DNA from 4 places in the Enterococcus sp. M-BR2 genome. Region 2 is predicted to be linked to each of the others. Evidence: a T-box and tRNA genes for the amino acid it is inferred to sense, from the RefSeq annotation. Region 2 holds a T-box; the other regions hold tRNA genes.
The links. A T-box is a leader RNA that pairs with one kind of tRNA and senses whether it is charged. The one in region 2 lies ahead of argS (arginine--tRNA ligase), so its partner is inferred to be a tRNA-Arg.

Region 1: it has a tRNA-Arg gene. The T-box ahead of argS (arginine--tRNA ligase) is inferred to sense a tRNA for this amino acid. The anticodon was not compared.
Region 3: it has a tRNA-Arg gene. The T-box ahead of argS (arginine--tRNA ligase) is inferred to sense a tRNA for this amino acid. The anticodon was not compared.
Region 4: it has a tRNA-Arg gene. The T-box ahead of argS (arginine--tRNA ligase) is inferred to sense a tRNA for this amino acid. The anticodon was not compared.

Annotation. Positions count from the first base shown of each region.
Region 1 covers NZ_CM152743.1:1,421,987-1,429,415, reverse strand. The annotation lists gene AC1F25_RS06985 (signal peptidase I) at 1-171, shown strand, start outside; gene AC1F25_RS06980 (O-methyltransferase) at 299-982, shown strand; tRNA gene AC1F25_RS06975 (tRNA-Arg) at 1,296-1,369, shown strand; gene AC1F25_RS06970 (DUF1304 domain-containing protein) at 1,526-1,885, shown strand; gene AC1F25_RS06965 (SulP family inorganic anion transporter) at 2,006-3,637, shown strand; gene AC1F25_RS06960 (uracil-DNA glycosylase) at 3,699-4,340, opposite strand; ribosomal protein L21 leader region at 4,530-4,606, shown strand; gene rplU (50S ribosomal protein L21) at 4,626-4,934, shown strand; gene AC1F25_RS06950 (ribosomal-processing cysteine protease Prp) at 4,962-5,306, shown strand; gene rpmA (50S ribosomal protein L27) at 5,319-5,612, shown strand; gene AC1F25_RS06940 (sigma-54-dependent transcriptional regulator) at 6,017-7,429, shown strand, end outside.
Region 2 covers NZ_CM152743.1:533,671-541,099, reverse strand. The annotation lists gene phnW (2-aminoethylphosphonate--pyruvate transaminase) at 1-310, shown strand, start outside; gene phnX (phosphonoacetaldehyde hydrolase) at 303-1,088, shown strand; gene argS (arginine--tRNA ligase) at 1,268-2,959, opposite strand; T-box leader at 3,036-3,233, opposite strand; gene arcC (carbamate kinase) at 3,382-4,329, opposite strand; gene argF (ornithine carbamoyltransferase) at 4,444-5,463, opposite strand; gene arcA (arginine deiminase) at 5,554-6,783, opposite strand; gene AC1F25_RS02650 (Crp/Fnr family transcriptional regulator) at 7,244-7,429, shown strand, end outside.
Region 3 covers NZ_CM152743.1:289,228-296,656, reverse strand. The annotation lists gene rpoN (RNA polymerase factor sigma-54) at 1-1,247, opposite strand, end outside; tRNA gene AC1F25_RS01385 (tRNA-Arg) at 1,307-1,378, shown strand; gene AC1F25_RS01380 (polysaccharide deacetylase family protein) at 1,570-2,460, opposite strand; gene AC1F25_RS01375 (RsiV family protein) at 2,551-3,450, opposite strand; gene AC1F25_RS01370 (RNA polymerase sigma factor) at 3,467-3,973, opposite strand; gene rpoE (DNA-directed RNA polymerase subunit delta) at 4,239-4,859, opposite strand; gene AC1F25_RS01360 (YwiB family protein) at 4,935-5,372, opposite strand; gene AC1F25_RS01355 (lipoate--protein ligase family protein) at 5,535-6,365, shown strand; gene AC1F25_RS01350 (HD domain-containing protein) at 6,349-7,429, shown strand, end outside.
Region 4 covers NZ_CM152743.1:1,370,426-1,377,854, reverse strand. The annotation lists gene AC1F25_RS06715 (IS30 family transposase) at 1-698, opposite strand, end outside; gene AC1F25_RS06710 (PTS sugar transporter subunit IIC) at 845-2,305, shown strand; gene AC1F25_RS06705 (hypothetical protein) at 2,375-2,596, shown strand; gene AC1F25_RS06700 (DUF3188 domain-containing protein) at 2,628-2,810, shown strand; gene AC1F25_RS06695 (DUF3284 domain-containing protein) at 2,810-3,223, shown strand; gene AC1F25_RS06690 (GNAT family N-acetyltransferase) at 3,347-4,528, shown strand; gene AC1F25_RS06685 (hypothetical protein) at 4,599-4,763, opposite strand; tRNA gene AC1F25_RS06680 (tRNA-Arg) at 4,917-4,990, shown strand; gene AC1F25_RS06675 (hypothetical protein) at 5,169-5,309, shown strand; gene AC1F25_RS06670 (hypothetical protein) at 5,613-6,032, shown strand; gene AC1F25_RS06665 (aminopeptidase) at 6,308-7,429, opposite strand, start outside.

The sequences.
Region 1 (7,429 bases), 890 kb from region 2:
GGTAGTCCAATCTTCCAGATTCCATATATTGGTCTGGTCCTTTCAAAAACAGCATTTGCATGGATCCAGGGGTTATTCTTTACGATTGCTTTTTGCTTAACAGGAATCACAGCTTGGAATACTTTTGTAGAGTTGAAGAAGAAGCGGAGACGAACACAGAAATTTTTGTGAGAATGTTGAAAAAGACAAATATATTCAAGAGATACCACTACTCTTCTGAACGAGTGATACGGAAAACACTAATACAGCTTGTAGATTTAGCTAGTTGTTCGTATAATGTGTAAAGAGGAGGAGTAGTATGCGCAATGAAATGATGCATCGTCCTGTAGTCAAAGAAGAACTATTGGACTTTATGCGTACCCAGCAAAAAAAATTACCGGGTGAGTTAGGCAAATTGGAAGAAGAAGCTCATGTAGCAGAAGTACCGGTTATTCCCCACGAAACAGTTGTATTTTTGAAATTTTTACTTGGACAAATTCAGCCTGAACGAATCTTAGAGATCGGTGCAGCTATCGGTTTTTCATCAAGTGTCATGGCGACAACAATCGGAGAAAACGCTCATGTTACGACCATTGATCGTTTCGATGTCATGATCGAGAAAGCGAAAAAAAACTATGAACGTCTAGGATTGACAGATAAAGTAACCTTGCTTGAAGGGCAAGCCGCAGATATTTTGCCTGAGTTGTCTGGTCCATATGACTTTATTTTTATGGATAGTGCAAAATCAAAATATATTGAATTTTTACCTGAATGTTTGCGTTTGTTACGAAAAGGTGGCGTTTTGATGGTAGATGATATTTTCCAAGGAGGGACGATCTTGCTCCCTGATGAAGAGATTCCTCGTGGCAAACGAGCTATCCATCGTAAATTAAATGAATTCCTTCGTGTCGTGATGAACCATCCTGATTTGACATCGACCATCTTACCATTAGGCGATGGTGTAATCTTAATGACAAAAGAATCAGAAGAAATCGATTTGTGATACATGATTATGACAATCAGTAAGTGATTGATTATATCAAGGAATCCATCTAAATTTGATGTGAAAGAAACTGTATTTGTAAAACAACTGAAGGAAATAGTGAATAGATTGAAATAAACAGGAGTAAGCATGAAGACAGTGCAACTCCTGTTTTCGACTGATAACCTTAGAATAGATGGAATCGAATGTGTCTTTTCAAAGGATTGATTTGGTAGTTGAATTAAAATAATTGGCTATTTGCTAATTAAATAACTATTTCGTATTGACAGAAGCAATTTAATTATCTATAATTATTGATGTTCCGCTGATTCCTGTCATAGTAGCTCAGCTGGATAGAGCATCCGCCTTCTAAGCGGACGGTCGGGGGTTCGAATCCCTCCTGTGACGCTAAAAAACCGGTAGAAACCTCAGTTTCTACCGGTTTTTCTTTGTTTTTTGTGCCAATATTGTTTGTTTTCAAAGGCAAATAAAATAAAAAAAACATCTTTATCTAGTACAATTATAGGAAGTAAAAATAAAATCCATCAGAAAGAGGAAGCAAATATGTCAATGTTATCAAAATTTTTAGTCACTCTAGTGGCCATCGAATTTTTTTATATCATGTACATCGAAACAGTAAGAACTGATTCCGATACGACAAGCAGAGTTTTTAAAATGAATAAAGAAGAATTAAGCAGAAAATCTGTTCAAACATTATTTAAGAATCAAGGAGTATACAATGGACTATTAGGAGTTGGACTACTTTACGGAGCTTACCTTTCTTCCGCACCTAAAGAAATTACAAGTATGCTGTTGCTATCAATTTTTATTGTTGCATTGTATGGAAGTCTGACTAGCGATCGTTGGATTTTACTAAAACAAGGTGGGTTAGCTCTGCTGGCCTTGCTTTCTATTTTCTTCTAAATGTAGAAAAACAAGGATTTATTGGACAAGAAACTTTGTGAAAAATATTACTTTATCTCATGAAATATGCTATTCTAATGAATGGTATTTTAGAAAATTTCATGAAAAGGAGTTAGATAGGTGTTCAAAAATTATGTTTTATCACTAAAAAAAGAATTTTCAGGTTATGATCTTTCAAGATTTCAGAAAGATCTTTTGGCTGGAATCACAGTAGCTGCTGTAGCATTGCCTTTAGCCTTGGCTTTTGGGGTATCAAGCGGAGCCGATGCGTCCGCAGGTTTGATTACGGCTATCATTGCCGGTCTCGTTATTGGCGGTTTATCAGGCGGTTTTTATCAAATATCAGGTCCGACAGGCGCAATGGCAGCTATTCTAATGTCTATTGCGGCAACAAAGGGAATGCAAGGTGTGTTGCTTGCTACTTTTTTGGCTGGTCTATTTTTACTTGTAGCAGGGCTTTTCCGATTAGGAACACTAACTTCTTTTATCCCAGCACCCGTAATCACAGGATTTACTTCAGGTATTGCTATTATTATTGCATTAGGTCAGATCGATAATTTATTTGGTGTTCATTCGGAAGGTACAAATGTTATTGAAAAGCTAAGTAGTTATCAAACACTAGGTTTTCCAATAAACATAGCATCTTTGATTATGGGAGGACTAGTCATTTTAGGGATGTTCATCTATCCGAAAAAATGGTCGAAACGAATGCCTAGTTCGCTGTTAGCCATCATTTTAGCAACAGTAGTTACGCTACTGTGTCATTTACCAGTAGACACTGTTGGTAACATCCCACAAACATTGATCAGCAGTAATCGCTTGGGCTTGGGAGATTTTAGCTTTTCTGCCTTGCAACAAGTAGAAGTTCCGGCTATTAGCATTGCTCTGTTAGGGATGATTGAGAGCTTATTATGTGGTGCTTCTGCTGGTCGAATGGCAAATAAATCATTAGACAGTAACCAAGAATTAGTGGCACAAGGGGTGGGAAATCTATTGCTTCCTTTTTTTGGCGGGATTCCTGCTACTGCAGCCATTGCTCGTACAAGTGTGGCCATCAAATCTGGCGCACAAACCAGATTAGCTGGCATGATCCATGCAGTTGTCTTGTTGCTTTCCATGCTTGTTTTTGCGCCAGTGATGTCACAGATTCCGATGCCGGCACTTGCAGGTGTTTTGATCGTGACGGCTTGGCGTATGAATGAATGGAGAACGATTAAGGAGCTATTTGTTCATAAATATTGGTCAGCTATTCTATTGTTTGTTCTTACAATGATTTGTACAGTGATCTTTGATTTAAGTATTGCTATTGTAATTGGGATTATCGGCGGTTGTGTATTTTTTGTTGTAAAAAGTGCGGCTATCACGATTTCATTAGAAACAATCGATTGGCAAAGAATAGGGCTGCCAGAAACGGAAAAGCTGAATAATTGGACAGTAGTGTACATTAGCGGTCCGCTGTTTTTCATGTCTTCAGAGAAACTAAAAAATAAATTGGAAGAACTAAACCATCACGACGGTGTCATCTTCTCCATGCGTGGCGTACCAAGTATTGATTTGACGGCACGCGCAATTTTTGATGAATTTCAAGAAAAAGCAGAACAGAGAGGACAAACGATTATCTATACTTCCTTGCAGCCGGAAGTAGAAAAACAACTTTCTCACTTATGGGAATATACATCCACACATCAACATCAAACAGTTGCCCATGCGTTGACAGCATTGCATGCGAAATATACTGCAATGAGCCATTAAAACAATGAAAAAGAACAGACAAGACTGTAAACTAACAATTTCACCGTCTTGTCTGTTCTTTTTAATCTTGTTGTAAAAGTGAAGCTAGTACTTGCCAATCTTGATGGATAACAGGTACAAGGGAACGATTATAGAAAATAGCTGCTGGATGAAAAAGTGGAAGGATACGGTAGTTTTTTTCTGACCATTCGTAGGCATCTTTTTGTTTTGTTAGCTGTAAGACGGGACCTGTATAGAGTTGACCATGGTTTTTGGTAACAGTATATTCTTTACCAAGTAATCGTTGCAGGCCGATATTTCCAAGTGTCGCAATTAATTTTGGCTGGACTTCCATCAGTTCGTAATCCAGTATCGGTGCGTGTGCAAATACTTCGGATCGCGTAGGTGTACGATTTGGATAAACAGTTTCTGTCTGTTGTGTCCGTTTATTGATCCGATGGGTCACGCGATACGGGCGACTCCGTACAGCACTGGTGATATAGACATCTTCTCGTGTTAAACCAGTGGAAGAAAGTGCCTGCATCAATTCTTTTCCAGCTTGTCCGCTAAAAGGGATGTGTGTATCAATCTCTGTTTTTCCTGGGGCTTCTCCTACAAGCATTAATTTAGGATGAAGAGGTCCTTGCCCAGCGACAAATCCTTCTACAGGACGGCCGTTCATCCTTAAAGAAGCCTCTAGTATCAATTCTGTTGGGTATTCCATTCGTGCTCCTCCTTTTTCTTTTATTATAAGAAGAAAAGAAACACAATGCGACTATTTTATTTAGCAGAAACGAAGAGGAAAGAAAAGCAGGAGCACGATTGTTTAAATCTTTATTTCATTTTTTGACTTTAAATTTAGTTGACGAACAGCGGCTGTTCTGGTAAGCTAGTACTGTTGTAATTGTGGACTCCACAGCTACAACCGCTCAGAACAAGTAATAAGCACAGCAGATGCTGTCACTTCGGATGGCGAGTCTAAGTATATCAGAAGGAGGTGCTTTATAGCATGTACGCAATTATTAAAACTGGTGGTAAACAAGTAAAAGTTGAAGTTGGACAAGCAATCTATGTTGAAAAACTTGACATTGAAGCAGGAGAAAAAGTTGTTTTTGACGAAGTTATCTTAGTAGGTGGCGAATCTACAAAAGTAGGCGCTCCAACTGTTGCAGGTGCAACTGTTGAAGGTACTGTTGAAAAACACGGCAAACAAAAGAAAGTCGTTACTTTCAAATACAAACCTAAAAAACATTCACACCGCAAACAAGGTCATCGTCAACCATATACAAAAGTGGTTATCGACGCGATCAACGCTTAATCAGCGTTTGAGAAAGAAGGCCTATATATGATCAAAGGAACATTTAAGCGAAATGACGCAGGTCAGATCGTTTCATTCACTTTGACCGGGCATGCTGATGCTGGTCCTTATGGAAGTGATATCGTTTGTGCAGGTGTTTCTGCGTTAGCGATCAGCACTGTCAACGGGATTGCCTCATTAGCCGGTTTTGAACCGATTGTTGAAATGAATGAAGAAGAAGGCGGTTATCTTTATACCGAAGTCACTTCAGGAATGACACAAGAACAAAACAATATTGCTGAGATTCTATTAGAAAATCTTTTATTAGGTTTACAATCAATAGAAGCTGAAAACTCAGAATATATCCAAATTAAAACAATCAATGATAAATAGGAGGTGCAGACCATGTTGTTATCTATGAATCTACAATTATTTGCCCACAAAAAAGGTGGCGGTTCTACATCTAACGGCCGTGACTCAGAATCAAAACGTCTAGGTGCTAAACGCGCTGATGGACAAACAGTTACAGGTGGATCAATTCTTTATCGTCAACGCGGTACAAAAATCTATCCAGGTGTAAACGTGGGTATCGGTGGAGACGACACTTTATTTGCAAAAGTTGATGGCGTAGTACGTTTCGAACGTAAAGGCCGTAACAAAAAACAAGTGTCTGTTTATCCAGTAGCTCAAGAAGCTTAATTGAAGCTTGCGATTAAAGAGGTTGTGACAAGACTTTTGTCACAACCTCTTTTTTGTTTATAAAAAAAGTTGGAATGAAGGATGCGAAGGTTGCCATGTCTTTTTACGCTTAAGATTTTTTTGCCATTTTGTAATCAGAATGTTTTGATAACTATTGTTTTTATTGATGAAAGCGATATCGTTTGCTATCAGCAGCATCATTGTAGGATAAATAGTGTTCTTTTTCTTGTTTCCGATATAAAAATGGAGTTGATATTTTGTGTTCTTTTATCTTCATTACGCTTGTCCCTTCGCTTGTTGTCAACGAAACAAAATCAGGTAAATAGTTGACGAAACGGAAATAAATACATAGTATTATGTTTTGAAGCCTAAGAACAACAGTCTATAGAAAAGGAGCGATACCATTGGCAAAACGCATGGACCGAATTTATATGTATGTCAAAGAAAAAACCGCTCATTTAACAAAGGCAGAATATGACCAAGGAGTAACGACACAAGAAATTGCTGAAGTGTTAGGAATCCAAAGAACGAATAGCAGTAAAGATCTGAATCAGCTAGTGCGCGAAGGAAAACTGATAAAGACAGATGGACGACCAGTACGTTACATATATCAAACACTCGCTACGCACGTAAAGCCAGCTGCAAAACATGTGGTCAGTTACAAAGAAACGCCGGTCTCTGAAGAAAAAAATACGCTCCAGATAGATACTAAGGATATCTTTGCAAAAATCATTGGAGCTAATGGTAGCATGAAAAACTCAGTGGAACAGGCAAAAGCTGCGATCTTGTATCCGCCAAGAGGATTAAATTGCTTGATTACAGGACCTACCGGATCAGGAAAGACTTATTTTGCGCACGCGATGTATCATTTTGCCAAAGCACATCATGTAATAGATGAGGAAACGGAACTGATTGTTTTCAATTGTGCTGATTACGCGAATAACCCTGAGCTTTTGATGAGCCATTTATTTGGGTATGCAAAAGGAGCCTTTACAGGTGCAGATGAAGAAAAAATGGGAATTATCGATCAAGCGGATGGTGGTATGTTATTTCTGGATGAAATTCACCGATTGCCTCCAGAAGGTCAAGAAATGATCTTTTACTTTATGGATCACGGGACTTACAGTCGACTTGGAGAAACAACGAAATCTCATGAAGCAAATGTACGAATCGTAGGTGCGACCACAGAAGATCCAGGCTCTTCGCTATTGGAAACTTTTGTTCGGCGTATCCCAATTAATATCAAACTTCCGGCTTTTGAAAAACGCCCTGCAAATGAGAAAGTCGATTTAGTAAAAATTATGATTGCCCACGAAGCGAACCGCACGCAACGAAAGATCTCTTTGACAGAAGATGTAGCAAAAGCACTGATTGGCAGTGTGACTTATGGGAATATAGGTCAATTGAAGTCGAATATCCAGTTAGTATGCGCACGAGGATTTCTAAATCATATGCAATCTCCCGAAATATCGATTACGATTGATGATTTGACAGAAGGGATTCGTAGCGGATTGATTCAATTAGCAAGCAACCGCAGTGCAATGGCAGAGCTTTCTAAAATATTGGAGCCAAAGATAACTGTAGCACCAAACGATACAATCATGAAAATCCAATCAGACTCCTATGAATTACCTTATAATCTATATGATATCATCGGAGATAAAGCAGCTTTGCTGAAGTCGGATGGGTTGGACCAAGAAGCAATCAATCACTTTATTTCTACAGATATCAACATCCATCTGAAGTCTTTTTATAAAGACCATGGGTTTTCTTTTAATGCAGATAGCAAATTAGCAGAATTTGTAGATCCAAAAATC
Region 2 (7,429 bases):
CGAAACTCGATATTCACGTTATCTCGCCAATAATCATGTGCTACGACAAAAAATGACAGAGATGGGATTCCAGCCTTTCATCCAAGAGTATCAGGGGCCATTCATTACCTCTTTTCTTTACCCTAAAGACTGGCGATTTGATTTCAATCATTTCTATCAGCATTTAAAACAAAACGGATTTGTGATCTATCCTGGGAAGATCAGCGATCATGAATGTTTTCGTATCGGTAATATTGGCGAGATTTATCCAGAAGACATTTTAGAACTGACAGCAATTATCAAAGACTATAAGGAGAACATTAATGATTAAAACTGTAATTTTTGATTGGGCAGGAACAACTGTGGACTTTGGCTGTATGGCTCCTGTCCACGCTTTTAGAAATGCTTTTCTAGAAAAAGGGATCCAACTGACTGACAAAGAGATCCGCGAACCGATGGGAAAATTAAAATGGGATCATATCCAACAGCTTCTTTCCCTCCCTTCTGTCAAAGAACAATGGATAGCGATTCATGGACAACTACCTCAGGAAAAAGAGGTGGAGGAGTTGTATCAGCAATTTGAACATTATCTGTTTAAAGATTTGGCCCAGCATTCTACCTTGAAACCCGACACATTGGAAACGGTCGAGCAGTTGAGAAGCGTTGGGATCAATATTGGTTCCACGACTGGATTTACTGCTCCTATGATGGCAATCGTAGCAGAAACCGCAAAAAAAGGAGGGTATTCACCAGACTTCATGGCAACTTCTGAAGACGTCGAAGGATATGGACGACCATTTCCTTATATGATTCATAAAAACATACACCATTTCAAAAACAAGTCGGTTGATGAAGTAATCAAAGTTGGAGATACGGTCTCAGATATCCAAGAAGGAAAAAATGCTGGGGTGTTTACAGTTGGTGTGATTGAAGGTAGTTCGCTGATGGGACTTTCATATGATGCATACCAACAAATAGAGATGGAGGAAAAAGATCGCTTAAAACAGTCTGTTGCTCTTAGATTCCAACAAGCTGGTGCTGATCTTTGCGTAAATAACTTAAAGGAGTTAACAGAGTACATTTTGTGCGCTGACAAGAATCCAGAATGACTTTTATTCGCAATAAGGGCTGTGACAAAAATATTGTCACAGCCCTTATTGCGAATAAACGGTGTTCTCCTGCCAACTCCTCGGTCACAAGTCACAATATCCAACAAACACGAGAAGCTGTTTTTTGAAATTGTTCCTTGTGACTCGGAGCTGATCACTGATTTCACATTCTTTTTTTCTTACATCTTATCTGGTGCATGAAGTCCTAGCAAACGAAGATCTTCTTTCAATAATACAGTCACTGCATACACTAAAGCTAAGCGTGCTTCTTTTTGTTCATCGTCAGCTAAAATTTTCGTATGAGCATAGTATTTGTTGAATGCCTGTGCTAATTTGATTGCATGTTTCGCAATCACTGAAGGTTCATATTTTTCCCCAGCGGATAAGACTGTTTCAGGATATTTTTGAACCAATTTGACTACTTCCCAGCTGATATCGTCATTCAACGCATAGTCTGCTGTTTCTGAAGGGACGAATCCTGCTTTTTCCAACAGACTGACTGCACGAGCATGTGTATATTGCACATAAGGTCCAGTTTCTCCTTCAAAACGAACCACTTCTTCCAAGTTGAAGTCAAATGTATTGAGACGATCGTTTTTCAAATCATGGAAGATGACTGCTCCAACCCCTACTTGTTTAGCTACAACATCTTTGTTTTCTAAATCAGGGTTTTTCTCGCTGATCTGTTCTTTAGCAGATTGGATTGCTTCATTCAATACTTCTTCTAGTAAGACGATTTTTCCTTTACGAGTTGATAATTTTTTACCACCTTGTGTGATCAAACCAAATGGGATATGGTGCATATCGTCAGACCAGTCAAAGCCCATTTCTTTCAAGACAGCTTTCAATTGTTTGAAATGATAACTTTGTTCATTCCCTACTACATATAGAGATTGCTTGAAGTCATAGGTACGTTTACGATACAATGCGGCAGCTAAGTCACGTGTGATGTATAGTGTCGCGCCATCTGATTTCTTGATTAATGCTGGATTCAAGTCGTAAGCAGAAAGGTCAACGATCTCCGCACCTTTATCTTCGTTCAGCAAATGTTTTTCTTCTAAAAGTTCGACGATTTCATCCATTTTGTCATTATAGAAAGCTTCACCGTTCAATGAATCAAACTGTACTTCTAGTAGATCATAGATTTTGTTGAATTCTTTCATCGATTCATCACGGAACCATTGCCACAATTGGATAGCTTCTTCATCGCCTTCTTCTAGACGTTTGAACCAAGCACGAGCTTCTTCATTTAATTCTGGTTCTGTTTCAGCTACTTCATGAAATTGGACATACAAACGAAGCAGTTCATTGATTGGCTCTGCTTTGACCGCTTCTTCTGAACCCCATTTTTTGTAAGCAACAATCAGTTTTCCGAATTGCGTGCCCCAGTCACCTAAATGATTGATGCGGATTGGCTGGTATCCGATTTTTTCCATAATGAAGCCAATCGAATTACCGATAACTGTCGAACGTAAATGTCCCATTGAGATTGGTTTTGCAATATTTGGAGAAGACATATCGATCGGTACGGTCCCTTGATTCCCAATATTGCTATCCCCATAATGTTCTTTTTCTTTCACTACTGTTTGCAAAACTTTTTTGCTGATAAGTTCTTTATTCATGAAAAAGTTCAAGTAAGGTCCAACCACTTCGATTTTTTCAAAGTTGGCAGAGTCGATTTTTTCTGCTAAATCTGCAGCGATTTGCTGTGGCGCTTTTCGGTAAACTTTTGCTAATGAAAAGGCTGGAAATGCCACATCCCCGTGTTCGGCTGATTTTGGATTTTCTAGTAATTGTTCGACTTGTTCAAGTGTCAAATCGTCTTTGACAACGTCATAGACAGCTTTTGCGACAAGATCTTTATTATTCATCTTTATTCCTCCTAAAATACTCTCTTATTTGTTCAACAAAAAAAATCTCTAATGACGACATACTTAGTATGCCATCATTAGAGACGAGATTTCCCGCGGTACCACTCCAATTGTCCTAAAAAAGGACCAGCTCCATCTGATATCGGTAGACGACCGTCTGTTTAAAACAGAATTCTCCAAGTGCGCTTCGTTGTATCTCCTTCATTCGGCTTCCACCACTTCCGAATTCGCTAGCTAAGAATGATACAAGTACTCTCTTGTTCAACAAATCTTAATCTTATTAAACTTTCTTGAATTATATCAGAAAAAAAAACGAAAGGCTAGTCGTTTCTAATAAAAAAAACAATCCAGATGGCCTAAAGGAGAAGAAATACCACCTGGATAGTTATAAATCATTTCGTAAATACGAAAGACTTAACAAATTAATCAGCTACGATAATCGTTCCTTCTTCAGAAGCTAAAAGATTTTCGATATTTTCTAAAGAAGTGATGATTGCCTTAGCGTTCGGTTTTGCTTCAACAAATGCAATAGCTGCTTCTACTTTCGGAAGCATGCTTCCTGGAGCGAACTGTTTTTCATCAATGTATTGTTTCATTTCTGAAACAGTAACAGTTTCTAGTTTCTTTTGATCCGGTTTTTGGTAATTGACATACACATTGTCTACACCTGTCAAAACGATCAGCAAATCCGCATCGATGATTTCGGCTAATTTTTCTGAAGCAAAATCTTTATCGATCACGGCTTCTCGCCCTTCTAATCCAGTAGCTGTTTCTACAACAGGAATCCCGCCACCGCCGACAGACACCGTGATAACTCCTTGTTCGACTAGCGTTTCGATGACACGTGCTTCTTTGATCGAGATTGGTTTAGGGGAAGCGACTACTTTTCTCCATCCACGTCCAGCGTCTTCTTTGAATGTCACAGTAGAATCAGCATTCATTTGTTCTTTCGCTTCTTCTTCCGTGTAGAATGGGCCGACTGGTTTACTTGGATTTTTGAAGGAAGGATCGTTTTCATCCACAATGACTTGAGTGACTAAAGAAACTACATCTTTATCGATTCCTTTTTCCTTCAGTACTTCACCCATCGCGTTTTGGAGCCAGTAGCCGATTGACCCTTCTGTCATTGCGACACATGTATCTAAAGGCATTGCTGGTGTTTTCTCAGAATCAGCAGCTTGCTGCTGAATCAATAGGTTGCCGACTTGCGGACCATTTCCGTGAGAGATGATTAGTTCATCTCCTTGTTCGATAAATTTCACTAAATACTTTGCTGTTTCCATTAACGCTTCTTGTTGGGCTTTTGCACTTGCATCCGTAGACAAGATGGCATTGCCTCCTAAAGCGACAACTACTTTTCGTTTGGCCATTTCATTCGTCCTTTCTTCAGTTCTTCTGAATTTTCTAGATAACAAAACGAGCCAGCGTTTTGTGATTTTCCCTCAATGCTGACTCGTTTTTTCGTGAGATGAATGTGGTTATGCTTAAACGCGAGGGATAAACAAGTTACCTAATGTTGCCGCCATGATTGCTTTGATTGAATGCATACGATTTTCTGCTTGGTCAAATTGACGAGCATATTTGCTGCGGAAGACTTCGTCTGTTACTTCCATTTCAGTGATGCCAAAACGTTCTTTCATTTGTTCACCGTAAACAGTGTTTGTATCATGGAAAGCTGGTAAGCAGTGCAAGAAGATCAAACGATCTGTATTGTGTGTTTTTTCTACCATTTCCATATTGATTTGGTAAGGCTTCAACAATTTGATCCGTTCTTCAAATTTATCTTCTTCACCCATTGATACCCATACATCAGAATAAAGAACGTCTGCTCCGTCTACACCTTTATCAACATCGTCGGTAATCATCAATTGTGCCCCTGATTTTTCAGCAAAACCTTCTGCCATTTTGACGATTTCTTCTTCAGGTTGTAACTCTTTTGGTGCAACGATACGCATGTTTGCTCCCAAAATTGCACCTGTTACTAATAAAGAGTTAGCCATATTGTTTCGACCATCCCCACAGTATGCAACAGTGATGCCTTCTACAGTTCCAAAGTTTTCTTGGATAGTTAAAAAGTCAGCGATCATTTGCGTTGGATGCCATTCGTCAGTCAATCCATTCCAAACTGGAACGCCAGAGAATTCTGCTAGTTCCTCTACCATTTTTTGACTGAATCCACGGAATTCGATTCCGTCAAACATACGACCTAACACTTTAGCTGTATCTTCTGTTGATTCTTTTTTACCTAATTGGATGTCATTCGCACCTAGGTATTCAGGATGTGCACCTAGATCGATTGCTGCAGTGGTAAATGCAGAACGAGTACGTGTAGATGTTTTTTCAAATAAAAGTGCGATATTTTTTCCTTCTAGATAGTGATGTGGGATCCCACGCTTTTTCAAGTCTTTCAAGTGTTCTGAAAAATCGATCAAATATTGTAACTCTTCTTTTGTAAAATCTTTTTCTGCTAATAAACTTCTTCCTTGGAATACTGATTCTTTCATATTAAACATTCTCCTTTAGATTGTTTTTATTTAAGATTAAAGAGGAAATCCTGACGACAGCTGACAGTAAGACTGTCGTCAGGTTATAAACTACTTCAAGTCTTCACGGACAAGTGGTTGACTCATGCAACGTGGACCGCCACGACCTCGTGACAATTCACTTGAATTGATTTCCAACACTTTGATACCATAGCTACGAAGCAATTCGTTCGATACGTAATTCCGATTGTAAGTGACTACGACACCTGGAGCGATTGCCAATGTATTGGATCCGTCATTCCATTGTTCTCTAGGGGCAACGATCTCATCCCCATTACCAGTTGGAATCAATACAAGATCATCTAATCCAAGAGCAGCTTTCATCGTTTCGTGTAAGTTATCTGAATGAGTGATCTTGATATCATCACCATCTGGTTCGATCGTAAAGACATCCATCTTACCGTCTTTACTTTGGATTGCTGGATGGATAGTGAATTTGTCATGGTCTACCATTGTGAATACGGTGTCCAAATGCATCATTGCACGGTTGTTCGGGATTTTGATTGCTAATACTTTTTCAAATCCTGAATTTTTTGCGAATAGATGGCGTGCTAATTTTTCTAAAGCTTTTGCATTTGTTCGTTGAGAAATCCCAACTGCTACTACTTTATCGCTTAAGATTAATTCATCTCCACCTTCGATATGATCTGGATTTTCACGATCCAACCATACTTCAATCCCTTTATTGGCAAATCTTGGATGATGTTTCAAAATATATTCTGTAAACATCGATTCACGACGACGTGCTTCAAAAGTCATCTTATTGACGGTCATCCCATTTCCCATTGATGCGGAAGGATCGCGTGTAAAGTACAAGTTTGGCATTGGGTCCATATAAAATGGATAGTCGTCGTCTGCTGAAAGATCATATAGGCTGCTAGAACGTACTTCGATATCTTTTGTACGAACCCCAGCCATGATTTTATCTACCATTTCTTGTGTTTCCATTGATAGAAGGAACTCATGAAGACCATCTCTTACTGCATTCGATGCGATATGAGATTCATCCAACATTTTATTCAAGAATTGTTCTTTGACGTTGCCTGCGTCAATCGCTTCTGCTGCTAATTTTTCCAAGTAAAGAGTTTCAACGCCTTCGTTTTGCAAGGTCTTTGCAAAGTTGTCATGTTCTTCTTGAGCAATCGGAAGATATGGAATATCATCAAACAACAGACGATCCATAATATCTGGTGTCAAATTTTCCACTTCTTGTCCAGGCCGTTTCAGTAAAACTGTCTTTAATTTCCCTATTTCAGAGAAAACGTGAATAGGTTTATCCATGTTGTGTTGCCTCCTTCTTTTTGATTACATGTATAGGATAGCCTCCTTTTGTAATCACTTTCATAATTTTGTCTCATTCAAAATGAGACATCCCTCACATTAATATTCGATAATTAAATAATTAAACGTTTTTCTAATTTTAAGCGTAATTTATTCATTTTTTATTCTGTATACACTTCCAAAAAAATATTTATTCATCTAAAAAATTTTTTTGAATAAATCATAAAAATAAAATATACTAACATTGTTAGCGTTTGCTATATGTATTATTATTGTTTTTTATACACAAATACTTATCTTCAAAATAAATTATTCAATGCGAATGTATATTTTTTACATAATAACAAATCAAATTTGTAAAGTATTAAAACTTATGTTTAATTCAGATGTGTTAAAACTTTACAAATTCTTTAAAAAAAGTAACAATAAATATAGTGAACAATAAGGAGAGGACTTTTTAATGCGTGTTAATAAAATCGATTTTCACTTTTCAAAACTCAGATATCAACCTGATTTTGAACATTTCTCGGATGAAGAGTTCCAACAGATCAAGGAACATACTGTTCTTCGTTCCTATAAGAAAGGACAAATCCTTTTTGATGATGGAGATTCTAGACAACGGTTATATATCTTGACCAAAGGACTT
Region 3 (7,429 bases), 240 kb from region 2:
ATCTCATCTTTTTTCAGCAATTCAACCAATTTCTGGTCCGACAACGGCTTGCTTTTGTCTTCTTGATCAACTAATTCCTGCAACTTTTTCTTCGCAGTATCTGCCGAAAGATCTTCTGTCTGTTCTGCACCGTTAGTAGGGATTCTTGCAGTGAAAAATTTCTTTAACTCAAATACACCGAAATCTGTTTCCAAATATTTCCCGTTGACTGCTCGACTGACCGTAGATTCATGCACATTTATCTCGGTCGCAACTTCCTTTAACGTAAGAGGTTTGATGGGCCGCTCCTTGTCGATAAAGAAAGCTTTTTGCCGAGAAACAATGACTTGAGCAACCCGCAAAATTGTATCCCCGCGTTGGAGGATCGTTTTCTTCAACCATTCGAATTCCTGTTTCCGTTCTTTTAAATAATTTTCAGTTTCTTTATCTGCTTGTTGTGACATTTGCTTGAAGTAGGTCTCTTGGAATCGGATATTCGGCTGGTTTTTTCGGTTTGAGATGACTTGTACATTTCCATCGTCCACTAATACCCGGGCATCAGGAATAATGTACAATTCGCTACTACGGTCGAAAATTCGTCCTGGACTTGGGCTCAATGTTTGCAAATAGTCGAATATTTGCTGAACAGCGTGTAAATCAACAGAAAAACGCTGCGCAATCTCTTTCCATTTTCGCTCCACCAATTGCTCAAAACATTCTTCTAGCACGATGTAGGCTAGTTCCGGCGCATAATCATCCCGTTCCGTTTGAAGCATGAGACATTCTTGCAAACTACGTGCACCTACTCCAGCTGGTTCTAATTGCTGGATCAGTGTCAACGCATCGAGCATTTGGATAGGCGTCGCTCCGATCTCTTTTCCAGCTTCCTCTAAACTAATCGTCAAAAATCCGTTCAAATCGATGTATTCTACAAGATAAAGAACGATTTTCCTTAAAAAAGTATCTCGGTAATTCAAGTGGACTTGTTCGATCAATGAATCAAATAAAGACCCTTTTGTATCAGGAATCTGATTTAGGTAATTTGTCTCTTCTCCTTCATAAGAAGATGAAGAAGCTTTTATGTAATCTGGCTGCCATTCCGGCTCAACAACTTCCACCAATGGGTTTTCCATTGCTTGGTTCTCAACGAATGCCAACAGCTCTTCACTGTTATATTGTAAAACTTGGATGGACTGCTGCAACTGTTGCGTCATGGCTAGTTTCTGTGTCTGCTGCTGTTTTTGTGAAAAATTTTGCTCAAATTTCATTTTTTTGTCCAATCCCCTTGTAATTTTTTATCTGTTTAGTTACAATTATCCCAGTGCTTGCGTCCTTAGTGTAGTGGATATCACGTAAGATTCCGGTTCTTGAGACGGGGGTTCGATTCCCTCAGGACGCGTTCTACTGCTATTTTAACATACTTTACGAATAGTTGCTTCTTTATTTTTAAGTGAAAACTGTCCGCCAAAGAAAATTGGTGGACAGTTTTTTGTTGTATCTGTATAAATATTGTTAAGCCTTTGCAAGTAAGGTAGTTATGTGTTCAACTACTTATTCAAATGTGTTATTTATTAAAGATACTTGTCTCACTTACTGGACTGGCCGATGATCGTTTCTGCCATAATAGTTCTCGACAGTCGTTGGATGCCCTAATAAATCGCCCACTGTCGTGTTGCGATACCCTTGCTCTTGCAGATAATCGATCACTTGAGGAACGGCACGAATCGTTTCAGGATAAATATCATGGAATAAAATAATTGCACCATCGTATACTGTTGCTTGGATCTTCTGCAAAATCAAATCAGGATTTCTTGTCTTCCAATCTTCTGAATCGACCGACCATTCGATGATTGGCCGCTGGATAACACTTGCTCCTACACTTGTGATCGAACCATAGGGCGGACGAACGAAAGTGGGGGTTTTACCAGTGACTTTTTTTATCTCAGTGTCTGTTTTTGTCACTTCCTCCGTAATCGACTGGGCAGAAAGCGTCGCCAGATCCTGATGATCATACGTGTGATTGCCAATCTCGTGTCCTGCTTCAGCTGTCTGCTTCACAATTTCAGGATGTTGCGCCGTATTTTCTCCTAAAACAAAAAAAGTAGCATGCACGTTTTTTTCTTTAAGTATTTGCAACAGCTGTGGTGTCGTGGTCGCTCCTGGTCCATCATCAAAACTGATGGCAATACTTTTGACAGTTGGATCTTGGACAGCTTCTGTACTTTCTTGTGTTGGTTCTGGTTCAGTTGATTGACCTTGTGCCGGTTCCACTGATTCTTGAGTGGATGCGTTAACTCTAGCTGTTTCAGTCGACTTGTTTTTATTCGTTGATTGTTCTGATTGATTGAAAGATTGTGACGAACGCTCCGATGAAGTTACTTGTCCTTTCTCTTCGCTGATCAAGGATGCGACCGAAGTGACTTCGAAAAATAAAAGCACGGATAAAGCAATGATGCTGATAACTAAGTAATTTCTTTTCACTATATCTCTTCTTTCTCTTTTTCTCTTCTTAATTACTTACTTGAAAATAACTGTAAAAAATTGAAACTGCTAGTTGCAACTACTTCTCGCCTAATGATCCAAATAATCTTCCGATGCCAAAATCGTTTTTGTCACGGACTTGGGAATGACAAATTCTGGTGTTCCCATGTAACCAGGAGCAATTTCATATTGAGAAAAAGTCAGAACTAATTGATGCTCTTTATTCAAATAAAAACTTCGTGTTGGTGTAACAAGTGTTGGTTTTTCTATCGTTCCTTCTTGAATATCTTGTTCAGTCCAATAGTACTTAGACGGATCTTCCTTGACTTGTTCGGCCATTTGCCGCTTGACTTCTTTTGTCAAAACAGATAGATAGGTGTCATCTTTGAATAACAGCGGAAGTGAGAGCTGGACACTGTTTTTCTTGTCGATCGTGTCGTATCTTTTTTCAACGTGGCTATCCGCTGCTGTTTGGGTAATCTGTCTTTCGATCACAAGAAACCGGTCATCGTCTACGATTTTCTGATAATCACCCAGAACTTGGTAATGATCCGTTTCAAGATTTCCATATTCTTTTTCAGCTTTTTTGAAATCTGCTTGTCCTTCGTGAAAGTATTTTTGGTTTAATCCATGAATCGTTTTGTTTTCTTTCTCATTTTGAGTATGGATCTTCGGTACTTGAATATCGATTTTTTCAGATTGATTAGTAAAACGTTCGCCTAAGATCAATTCAATGACTGATCCTAAAATGGGCAAGTCTTCTGCAAAGCTTCGAACTTGACTATTAAAAAGGAGACTACTTGTTGTAATCATCACGATAGCCAAAGATACTCCAAACCCTTGGAGGCGTCTCTTTCTCCGTCTTGCTTTTATGAATGATTGCTCTTCGATAAGAAAACGCTGACGGATCTCCTCTTGAAGCCCTTTTGGAATTTCTTGTTCTTTATAAGTTTTCTTTAGTTTTTTTAACTTTTCTTTTTGGGAATACATAGCGGTCTTCTCTCCTTCATTCTAGGATTTGACGTAAAACATTCAGTGAACGATACATTTTTGTTTTAACTGTGTTTTCGTTGATATCTAAGATAGTCGCAATTTCTTTCAAACGAAATCCTTCAAAAAAGTAAAGGATCAGAATCTCTTTTTCCGGACTGTCTATTTTATCTAAAATCATATGGAGTTCTGCAACGGAAGTTTCTAAAGGTAATTGCTGCGGGATATCTTGAATTTCAAATAAGTCAACAGGTGTCCTTTTTTGTCTGCGCCAACTATCTAATGCCGTGCGGATCAATATCCGGTAAAACCATGCACTAAAATGCTCGATTTCTTTTTCTTTTTCAAAATACTTCAGTGCTTTATGGAAACTATCTTGCATCACATCTAAGGCCTCTTCTTTATCATGTACGTAATTCATCGTGATACGGAACATTTTTTGATAATCAGTTTCGATGAGTCCATTCAGCAGGTGACAGTATTTTTCAATCTGCCGTTTTTTCTTATATCCAGTAAAAATCATTCTCCACTCCTTTCCGCCTCACTTAATATGACGTACAAGGTACGCTAAAAGTTTCAATTATTTTATTTTTTATGTATTTACTTTGAATTTTTATATACAAAAAAGAAGGTGTGACAAAAATCATGTCACACCTTCTTATTCTGATAGCTTCAACGTCTCTGTTGTAACCTCTGATACACGGTGTTCTAGAAGTAGCTTCTTCGGAAATAAGTGGAAATTTCTTGAAGTTGACCACTTCCGTCACAGCCTCTACAGTAAATGATGTTTATTCTTTTTCAGAGTCAGAAAATTCTTCCTCTTCATAGTCTTCATCATCATCGTCTTCGTCTATGATACTTAAATCTTCTTCGATATTCCCAGGCAAGTCTTCTTCATCATCTGTTGGGTCATCTGCTCCAATTTCTTGCAAGTCAGAATTATAAGCAGCGATTTCTTCATCTTCATCATCATCGTCATCAAACAGATCATCGTCGTCTTCTTCTGTCAGATCTGTATCTTCTGGGTCATCGTCATTGTAATCGATCGCGTCTTCATCATCATTGATAAAGGCGTTGACTTTCTTGCGTTTACGGCGACGCGGAGTATCTTCATCCTCTTCGTCCATTCCATGGTTTACTTCTTCATCGATCGAATCGATAGCATACCATGAACGCAAACCCCAACGATTATCCCCTAATGAGATAAAGCTGCCGTCAATATTCAAGTCAGTATAAAATTGTGCGAGTGAATCACGAATTTCACTATCTGATTTGCCAAGATAGTTTTGGATTTGGTTGGCTAAATCAGAAAAATCCATGACATCGCCACGTTGTTCTAAGATCGCGTGTGCTACTTCGATCATTGATAATTCGCTTTTGTTTGCACCTTCAAATACACTAATTTCCAATCAGGACACGTCCTTTCACAGTCTACTCCTTATCATACAAAATCAGACACAAAAAATCAAACTTTTCTTTTATATTTACGCTGTAAAATCCAATGTCAAATAATATTCGCCGATTTTTTCTAGTCCCATGAACAAATCATAATCGATCCGAACCTTTCCTGCTGTGGGACGGTCTTTCAAACTTACATGCAGTTCTTTCGTAAAGGTAGCAATCTGGATCATACCGTATGGTGTTCGATAGGCTGTTTCTAATCGTTCTTTGTAACCAAATTTCAAACGCATTCGCATTTCTCCTGCACGGATCAGCTGTACATGACCATCTGGAACTAATTTGATCGTTACAGGGATTTCATCGCCTGTTTCCTCCTGCATCTCTTTATACCGTATGTACAGCGTATCGCCAATCGTCACCATTTGCCCTTTCAAATCAAAATAAAAATCTTGCACTTCCCCTTGTTGTTTCACTTTTGTACGCAATTTGATCGAAATCGGTGTTCCTTGTGATAATTCCATTCTTCATTCTCCTTTACTTCTCATAGCTACATTGTTCCTAGTTTCTTTTGTTTTGTCAACCAACTTGTCCATTTTTACAGAAAACCTTTTTTCCAAAACAACTCCTTGAATTTAGAGTATAATATTGTAGAAAATATGAATTTATAAAAAGGAGCCGGTTGAATGAACCCTGCGATTCGACTAGATCAGCACATTTATCAAAAAAACGACTTTTCCCCTTTCGCATTAACAGATATATTAACGGAATATTCCAAAGAACACCAGCAGATCTTTTTGCATTTCTGGCAATATGACTGCACCGTCATCTTAGGTATGAAAGATGTTCGGACACCTTTTCTTAGAGACGGGATCCAAACACTGAAAGATACAGGTTATGCTCCGGTAATCAGAAACTCAGGTGGATTAGGAATCGTATCAGACGAAGGGATTTTGAATATTTCTTTGATTTTCCCCCAGAATGACCAAAAAAAAATAACCATCGATGGAGCTTACGAGCAAATGCTCCGATTGACTAAATACGCCTTTCCGAAGGCACCGATTCAAGCATTCGAAATCACCCATTCTTATTGTCCTGGAACTTATGATTTAAGCATCCATGGCAAAAAATTTGCCGGCATCGCTCAGCGTCGCATCAAAAATGGGATTTCTGTTATGATGTACTTAAGTGTCAACGGTAATCAGGAAAAGCGTGGGCAAGTCATGAAACGATTTTATCAATCTGCTTTAAAAGAAAGCTTTGGTACAAATGGCTATCCTGCAGTCGATCCTGCCACAATGGCAACACTTGAAGAACTGCTTGACTATCCCCTTCTCGTAGAAGAAGTCAAAGAAGCATTTGCAAAAGCTTTTGAAAAGCTGTATTCTGCAAGTGATTTACTGGATTCTACCGACTGGCTAAAAAAAGAAATCCAGCTGGAGCAATGGAACAACCAAATCCAGAGAATGGAACAACGCAATAACATAAAGGAGCTACAATATGACAACCCCTTATAAATATCAAATGCTGCCTATGGAGAAAGTTTTTCGTGACCCAGTCCATAACTATATCCATGTCCAGCATCAAGTAATCTTAGATTTGATCAACTCGAAAGAAGTCCAACGTCTGCGACGAATCAAACAATTAGGCACTGCTTCTTTCACTTTTCACGGAGCAGAACATAGCCGTTTTACCCATTCATTAGGTGTTTATGAGATTTCAAGACGAATTTGCGATATCTTTTCTCGAAATTTTCCAAAAGAAAAGATAGGCAACGGAGGCTGGGATGATCAGGAACGGCTAGTAACTTTATGTGCGGCACTATTGCATGATGTCGGTCACGGTCCTTACTCTCATACATTCGAGCACATCTTCCATACGAATCACGAGGCTATCACTGTAGAGATCATCACTTCTCCAGAAACAGAGGTGTATCAGATCCTTAACCGAGTAGAAGAAGGTTTTCCTGAAAAAGTAGCGAGCGTGATCCAAAAAACCTACTCTAATCCGCAAGTTGTCCAAATGATTTCCAGCCAGATCGATGCAGATCGAATGGACTATTTGCTTCGGGATGCTTATTTCACCGGAACGGAGTATGGAACATTTGACCTTACCCGAATATTACGTGTGATTCGTCCATATGAAGGCGGGATCGCCTTTTCCATGAGCGGCATGCATGCAGTGGAAGATTATATCGTTAGCCGATATCAAATGTATGTGCAAGTGTACTTCCATCCTGTTTCCCGTGGTATGGAAGTGATCTTGGAGCATCTGCTTCATCGCGCGCACGAGTTGTATCAAGAAGATGCCAGCAGTTTTGAACTACACTCTCAACTACTCTTGCCATTTCTTGACGGAAGCTTTACTTTAGAAGAATACCTCAAACTTGATGATGGGGTCTTGGGTACTTACTTTACTCAATGGTCTGAATCTGCTGATCCTATTTTAAATGATTTAGCTAAACGTTTTTTGAATCGTAAACCACTGAAATCCGCCACTTTTTCTGGCAACCGAGATTCAAATTTGATTCAAAAACTCACATTGTTAGTAGAAAAGGTCGGCTATAACCCTGTTTATTACA
Region 4 (7,429 bases), 840 kb from region 2:
TGTTTCCAATTTGAAAATTCCTTTCCACAATCAAAAGTGATGGATTTGAATAGGTTTTTCGGTACAGATTCAAACCATTGATTTAATTTTTTTTCAATATCAATCGCTTGTCTACCACACGGTTTCAATGTGATGATAACTTTTGATAATCGTTCAACTAAGGTAATTACAGCACTTTTATGTTTCAGACCTACGATAGTGTCACCTTCAAGGTGACCAAACTCATTTGAGAATTGGCTATAATCCTTTTCACGTTCATGAATAGAGCGGCGGAAAGTTTGTTTTCCACGTCTTTCTTGATGTCCATTCGGTTTACGCTTGCCTTTCATCGGTAAGTCAGAAGAATCAAATAGCCCCTTTTTGAACATACGATAAATGGTACGAGCAGAACAACTAATAGGAAACGCTGCACGACCAACAATCACATCGGGTGTCCATCCTTGAACAACCTTTCTTTGAATATATTCTGATTGTTCCTCGGGTAAAACAAGCGGACGTCTACCACAGTTTGATTTGTTTTTCTTATACTGTTGATAATATTCTAAGGCTGATTTTCCTTGCTTGAAGAACAGATATACTTTATGGATCGTTTGTCTTGAACGATTCAAGCAATGGGCAGTTTTAGCAACAGATTGATTAATTTTGAAATAAGACTCTATTATTACAAGTTCATCCGTTGTAAGATGGGTATAGGTCATTTGTACTCACTCCTTATAATTCTTTGGTCGGAACTATTTTGAGTGTAGCACAAATGACTTTTTTAGTTGTCTAGCTTAATTTTACAATCGGCGTTGTTATAAAGAGAACTCTCTTTATATAAAAAACTTATAGGAGGAAGTAAAAAATGAACGGACTAACAAGTTGGATGGAGAAATACATCCTGCCAGTTGCCGCAAAAATCGGAGCGCAAAAACATTTAGTTGCTTTGCGTGATGCTTTTATCGGCACACTGCCCGCAACAATGGCGGGATCAGTCGCTGTAATGATCAATGCAATTATTCGAGATTTACCGCAACAGTTTAACAGTACCTACGCTGACAGTTTAGCAGCAGACAAAGGAATCTTTGCCGTATTGAATGTCATCATCGGAATCAATGGTTTTGTCTGGAACGGTACACTAGCAATCGCCGGATTGATCTTTGCCTTTTCTTGGGGGTATAATCTTGCCCGAGCTTATGGAGTAAATGATCTAGCTGGGGGAATCGTTGGTCTAGCTACCTTGATTCAAGGTATTTCCTTTGGTCCAGCATTATCAGCAGCATTAGATGTGAATGTCCCTTCAAATGTCGCAGATGCAATCAATAGTTCTGAGATTGGTGCAACGATTGCAGATGGTACACTGTCAGTTGGATTATGGGGTTGGCTAAAACTAGATCATTTGAATGGAAACGCTTATTTTACAGTTATGATCATGGGAGCAATTTCAGTCATTATTTTTTGTAAATTGATGCTTGCTAACATTACGATCAAAATGCCTGATTCAGTACCACCAGCAGTATCTAAAGCATTTGCAGCCATTTTACCAGCTACGATCGCTTTATATGTCATTGCTATTATCAATTATATCGTAGGTCGTGTAGCTGATGGGCAACTAATCATTGATTTGGTGCAAAAATATATTGCAGAACCATTCCTAGGATTATCTCAAGGGTTGGGAGCAGTATTGATCGTCACAGTGTTTGTTCAAGTATTCTGGTTCTTTGGTATTCATGGGCCAAATGTATTGGCACCAGTGCTAGAGGGAATCTGGGGACAAGCACAACTAATCAATATTGATATTTTCCAAAAAGGTTATAACGGAAAAACTGGTACACCAGCCGTGTTAGATGCAATCGAAGATGGAAAAGCTTATATGTGGGTCCGTGGATCGTTCGATGCTTTTGCATGGTTTGGCGGATCAGGTGGAACGATCGTCTTACTGATAGCTATCTTGATTTTCTCTAAACGAGCGGATTATTTAACAGTAGCTAAATTATCCATTGGACCTGGTATTTTCAATATCAACGAGCCAGTGATGTTTGGTCTGCCGATCGTATTGAATGCCATCATGTTCATCCCATTCTTGATTGCTCCAGTAGTTGCGACAGCTATCGGTTGGTTAGCAACTTACTTTGGACTTGTAGCACCAGTATCGCAACAAGTTACATGGGTAGTACCGCCGTTCTTATTGTCATTCTTAGCAACAGGAGCGGATTGGCGAGCACCAATCGTAACATTGGTATGTATGGTCGTGACTTTCTTGATTTGGGCACCGTTTGTCATTTCTGCAAACAAAATGGACCCTGCCGCAGGCGAACAACAATAAGATGAATCTGAGGAGCGGGACGCTTTAAGTTTCGTTCCTCATAATGAATTTTCGAGGAGGAACTGAAAAATGATTTCAATTGCCAGTGCAATGCAACAAGATGCAATCAAAGAATTGTTAGAAGGATACAATGAAGAAGGAATGACATTTACGTTTAAAGAAAAACAAGGAATCAAAATGTTCTTTGAGACAAGTGCAGAAGATCCGGAAGCTGCGGCTAAAAAAGCAAAGGAACTAATCAAAGCACAGCCTTGGGGAACAGTCCTTTATTTTCAGTCAACAGCTGTTTAAGAAAATGGTTCAAAAAGATAGGATGGTTGATATGATAAAAAACGGTTTATTTTTATGTAGTATTGGTTCTTTGATCGTGTTGTATAGTTTGAATCCACATTCGCAAAGGTATGATTTGTATAGTATGGTCACGGGTCTTTTCCTAACAGGATTAGGAATCTACTTCTTCATGAAGGGGAAAAAAAGAGAAGAAGCAAAGGAGAAAAATAACTAATGGAAATCACAAAAAAATTAAATATTCCAGCGTCGTTTTTTTACGATAAAGTTATGGATTCTGTTCTTTTCGATGTACGTAAAGCGACCGGCAAATCAGTGACCAGAAAACAGCTGAAAAATTTGGAGTACGTCAAACAATTCTCGCAAAATAACCGGGCTCGTATAAAAATCGAAGAAGTCATTGAAAACCAGTCTTATAAGTTTCGTACATCGACAACGAAGAATGAATTCGTTGTTCATTATCAAATCAAACCAGTAGACGATTCGACCTGTGAGATTCATTACACAGAAAAAATGGAGTCTTACGGCATGCTTCAAAAGTTGAATGATATGCTTTTAGGAACGATCTTGATGTACTTTAAGCGGAGACGTTTCAAAAAAATGCTAGAGATGATCGAAGCAACGTATTAAACCATTGAAAAAATGGTACTATTTAGTTATTGAAAAATGAAGTAAGCTAGAAGAGATTTTTCAGAGGAAGCAAAGTCTTTCCTGAGATTCCTCACTAGCTTTTTTGTAGGAAGGGGCAGCAAAATGACAAAACAAGTAAGAGAGCTAGGGGGATCTTCGATTGAGGAAATGTTTGCTTTAGCCACATATGCATTTAATGGGGCAGATACACCTGAAAGGAGAGAACGTTTTCGTACACTTGCGGAGAATTCCTGGAATTACGGTTTTTTTGATGAGGAGGATCGGCTAACAAGTCAAGTCATGGCGACTCCTTTCCCAGTGAATTTTTACGGACAAGAGTATTTAATGGCCGGTATTGGCTATGTTGCTTCTTATCCTGAAGCAAGGGGACAAGGCGGAATCAATCAGATCATGGAAAAGATTCTTGAAGATTGCCGTTATCGTAAAGTAAGCTTATCTTATCTGGCGCCCTTCTCCTATCCCTTCTATCGGCGCTATGGCTATGAACAATCGTTTGATAAAATCAGTTATCAACTAAACAGTCGTGACGTGCCTTTTACCAAAAAGAAATCTGGCAAGATGAAGCGTATGAATTTCGAAGATGCAAAAGCTGCTATCAAACGAATTTATGAACAGATGCCTGAAAATCAACGAGCTGGTCTGAAGCGCGAAGACTGGTGGTATACGTATAAATTCAAGCAAAAAGGTAATTACCAGTTTGCTTTGTATTTTGATGATACTGGGGAAGCAATGGGCTATGTCGTTTACCAGCTTGCAGCGTCTTCCTTTATTATTGTGGAATGGGGATTTTTGAATCACGATGCCTTTTGCAGCCTTGTCCGCTTTGTAAGTTCCCATAACGGTGCTTTTGAAACATTTGAATATTCATGTGGCTACGGTGGCAATGATCAAAATTATCTATTAGCAAATCCATTTGCTTCTGTAACGATCACACCTTATATGATGGCGAGGATCGTGGATATTTCTTTGTTTTTGGAAAAATATCCATTTAGAAAGAAACAAGCTGCCTTTGCTCTTCAGATAGAAGAAGATCAGTATGCAAAATGGAATGAAGGAATCGTGGAAGTAACGATTAAAAATGGAAAAAACCATCTCTCAAAAGTAGAACAAACGGCGTTACCGATCGTTCGCGGAAGTATCCAACATATCACACAGCTATTATTAGGATATCGTAAAGTTGAAGAGCTGGTATTCCAAGAGAGGATACAGGTGGCAAAAGAATATGAAGAAATGTTAAGTTCGATCTTGCCACAGCAACAGCCAATCCTTAATGACTATTTTTGATAAAAAACGGGTGATGACAATATTTTTGTCACCACCCGTTTATTTTTCGTTTGACATTTGAAGGAAAATATTAAAGTAAATCCTCTTTTTTCGTAAATTTGAATTTTTTGTTTTCTTTTGTTTTAGGGTTTTCTTTTTTGTGGTCTTGGATTGCTTCTTTCGTGATCTTTTCCCGATTTTTTTTAGATGAATCTAAGCGTTCGGCATATACTTTTTCTTTTGGTTTATCATTCATTGGAAAGAACCTCCCTGTATTATTTCATTCTACTCCTAGTTTATCATCTGTTAAGAGCTAGTGGAAACGTTTTGCCTAACCTACAAGCTGATTTTTTTAGCAGATAAGCTTGCAAGTAAAAAACAAACAAGCTACAATTGATTTATTGAAATTGTTCCTGTAGCTCAGTAGGATAGAGCAATCGCCTCCTAAGCGATAGGTCGCTGGTTCGATTCCAGTCAGGAACGTATAAATAACCCCTGTATCCTTTGTGGTACAGGTTTTTTTATTTTAAAACAACAAAAATTAAATGTTTTATAATTAAAAAAACTTCATTTTTTATTGATATAAGGGTATAATTGTTGTTGAAAGAAGGTGATAAAAAAACATTTTCATTAAAACGGAAAGCAAAAAATAAAAATAAAAATGAAAGAAGGAGAAAAATTAAAAAAATGGATTCTTAGCGCTACATTGATTGTTTTACTTAGGGCTTTCGCAGATGCAAGGGTAATAGAACAAAGTGGTTTTACTGGTAGGTGTGTAGCTTTTCCAATGCTATGGAGCTAGAGCCTTTCTAGTGGGCATAAGTATGTTTAACTTTTTATGCTAATCTGGGCACATAATGTACAGGCGCACTACATAGAGAATCTCGAAAGTGGGATTAGTACTAAGTATAGTTGATACAAACAGCACTTCACAGCTAGAATAATTGGAAAGTCAGAAGTTTTTTGTTCGATTTGAAATACCTAGTTAGTTTGAATAAGTACATAAAGAATCTTCTTATTTAGCACTTAATAAAAAATATAAAAAACATTTAAAAGAGAAATTAAAGGGTTTCTCAATCTTTGATAAAAAAGGAGGAAGTAGAAAATGAAAAAAGCAAAATTGATACTTAGTACAATCGTCTTGACATCTTTATGTAGTGGTTTTTTAGGGACTGGGACGGTGGATGCCAGTGAATATAATAATAAAGTTGTTTCGCTTCGAGCTGCTAGTGATACAACGCTTACTGTGTCACGCATACCTCATAATCCTATTCTATATTTTGAAATTTCAATGGAAAATTATAATCAATCTGACTCAATCCAACGTTGGGTAATGGAGTACAATGCAAATGCCGGTGGTTATTATATCCGGGAGCAGATTCCGGGAAGTATGAATTTTACACCGCAATATATTTGGGATAGTGGAGGAAGCATTTTGGACTTCTCGAGTAACAAAGAGAGGGTAGGGACTCTGTGGAAGTTATATTCAGCCGGACAGAATTCGTTGGGAAATATATTTTTATAGAAAATATGTCAAACGGGAACTATATGAGTTGGACCAGAGGAGGTCATACTGATCGGGCGTTGATATCTTCTGCATTTAATTGGAATCATGAGCAAAGATTCATTGTGCAAGTTGAAGGAGAAGTTTAAAAGAGAAAAATGGAAGTACACTAATACGTTCAATCTTTTTGACTTATATCTAGAGAGTGGGGCAATAATCAGATTTTTTTCTGACTATTGTCCCACTCTCTTTTTTATATATTTTTCGTTATTTTATTTGTGCTAATAAGATTTTGCTCAAGCCCAATCTCCATTACGGAAAATCGGTACTGTAGAACCGTCTTCGCGGATACCATCGATATCCATCTTGTCAGATCCTACCATGAAATCTACATGGGTTTGACTTCTATTCAAACCAGCTTCTGCTAATTCTTCATCGGACATTTCTGTACCGCCTTTCACACTGAAGGCATAAGCAGACCCTAAGGCTAAATGGTTCGATGCGTTTTCATCAAATAGTGTATTGAAGAAAATGATACCAGATTGAGAAATAGGTGAAGGGTCAGGAACAAGTGCCACTTCTCCTAGACGACGCGCACCTTCATCGGTATCAAGCAATTTTTCTAAGACATCTTCGCCTTGTTCGGCAGAAAAGTCAACTACTTTTCCATCTTTGAAAGTAAATTTCATACCAGAGATGATCGTACCAGCATAACTCAGTGGTTTTGTACTTGAAATATACCCATCTACACGATGACTGTCAGGAGCGGTGAACACTTCTTCTGTTGGCATATTTGCCATGAATTTTTCCCCTCGAGCATTGTAGCTTCCAGCACCTTCCCAAAGATGGTTTTTAGGCAATCCAATGATGATATCCGTACCAGGAGCAGTGTAGTGCAGGGCAGAAAATTGTTCTTGATTCAATTCTTCTGCTTTTTTTGCTAATTTCTCATCGTGTTTTTTCCATGCTAAAACAGGGTCTTCTTCGTAGACACGAGTTGTTTTAAAAATTTGATCCCATAATGCATCAACTTGTTCTTCTTCTGGCAGATCTGGAAAAACTTTTGCTGCCCATTGTTTACCAGCAGCAGCTACAACAGTCCAACTGACTTTATTTGCCTGAGTTGCCTTGCGCAAATTCATTAGTGCTTTACCGGCAGCTGCTTGATAAGTTGCTACTCGGTGGCTGTCTACACCGGCAAACGCATCAGGATCGGCAGAAACGACACTAATCCTGCTTGCTCCTTTTTCAAGCCATTCATCCACTTGAACGATTTTAGATTGTGGTACATCCTCAATACGATCTGTTGCTGCATGTAAAAGAAATTCTCTTTGAATCTGATCATCTGTCCACTGAACGATGACTTCAGCAGCTCCTAATTTGTAAGCTTCTTGTGTGATCAAGCGAGCAAGGGGTGC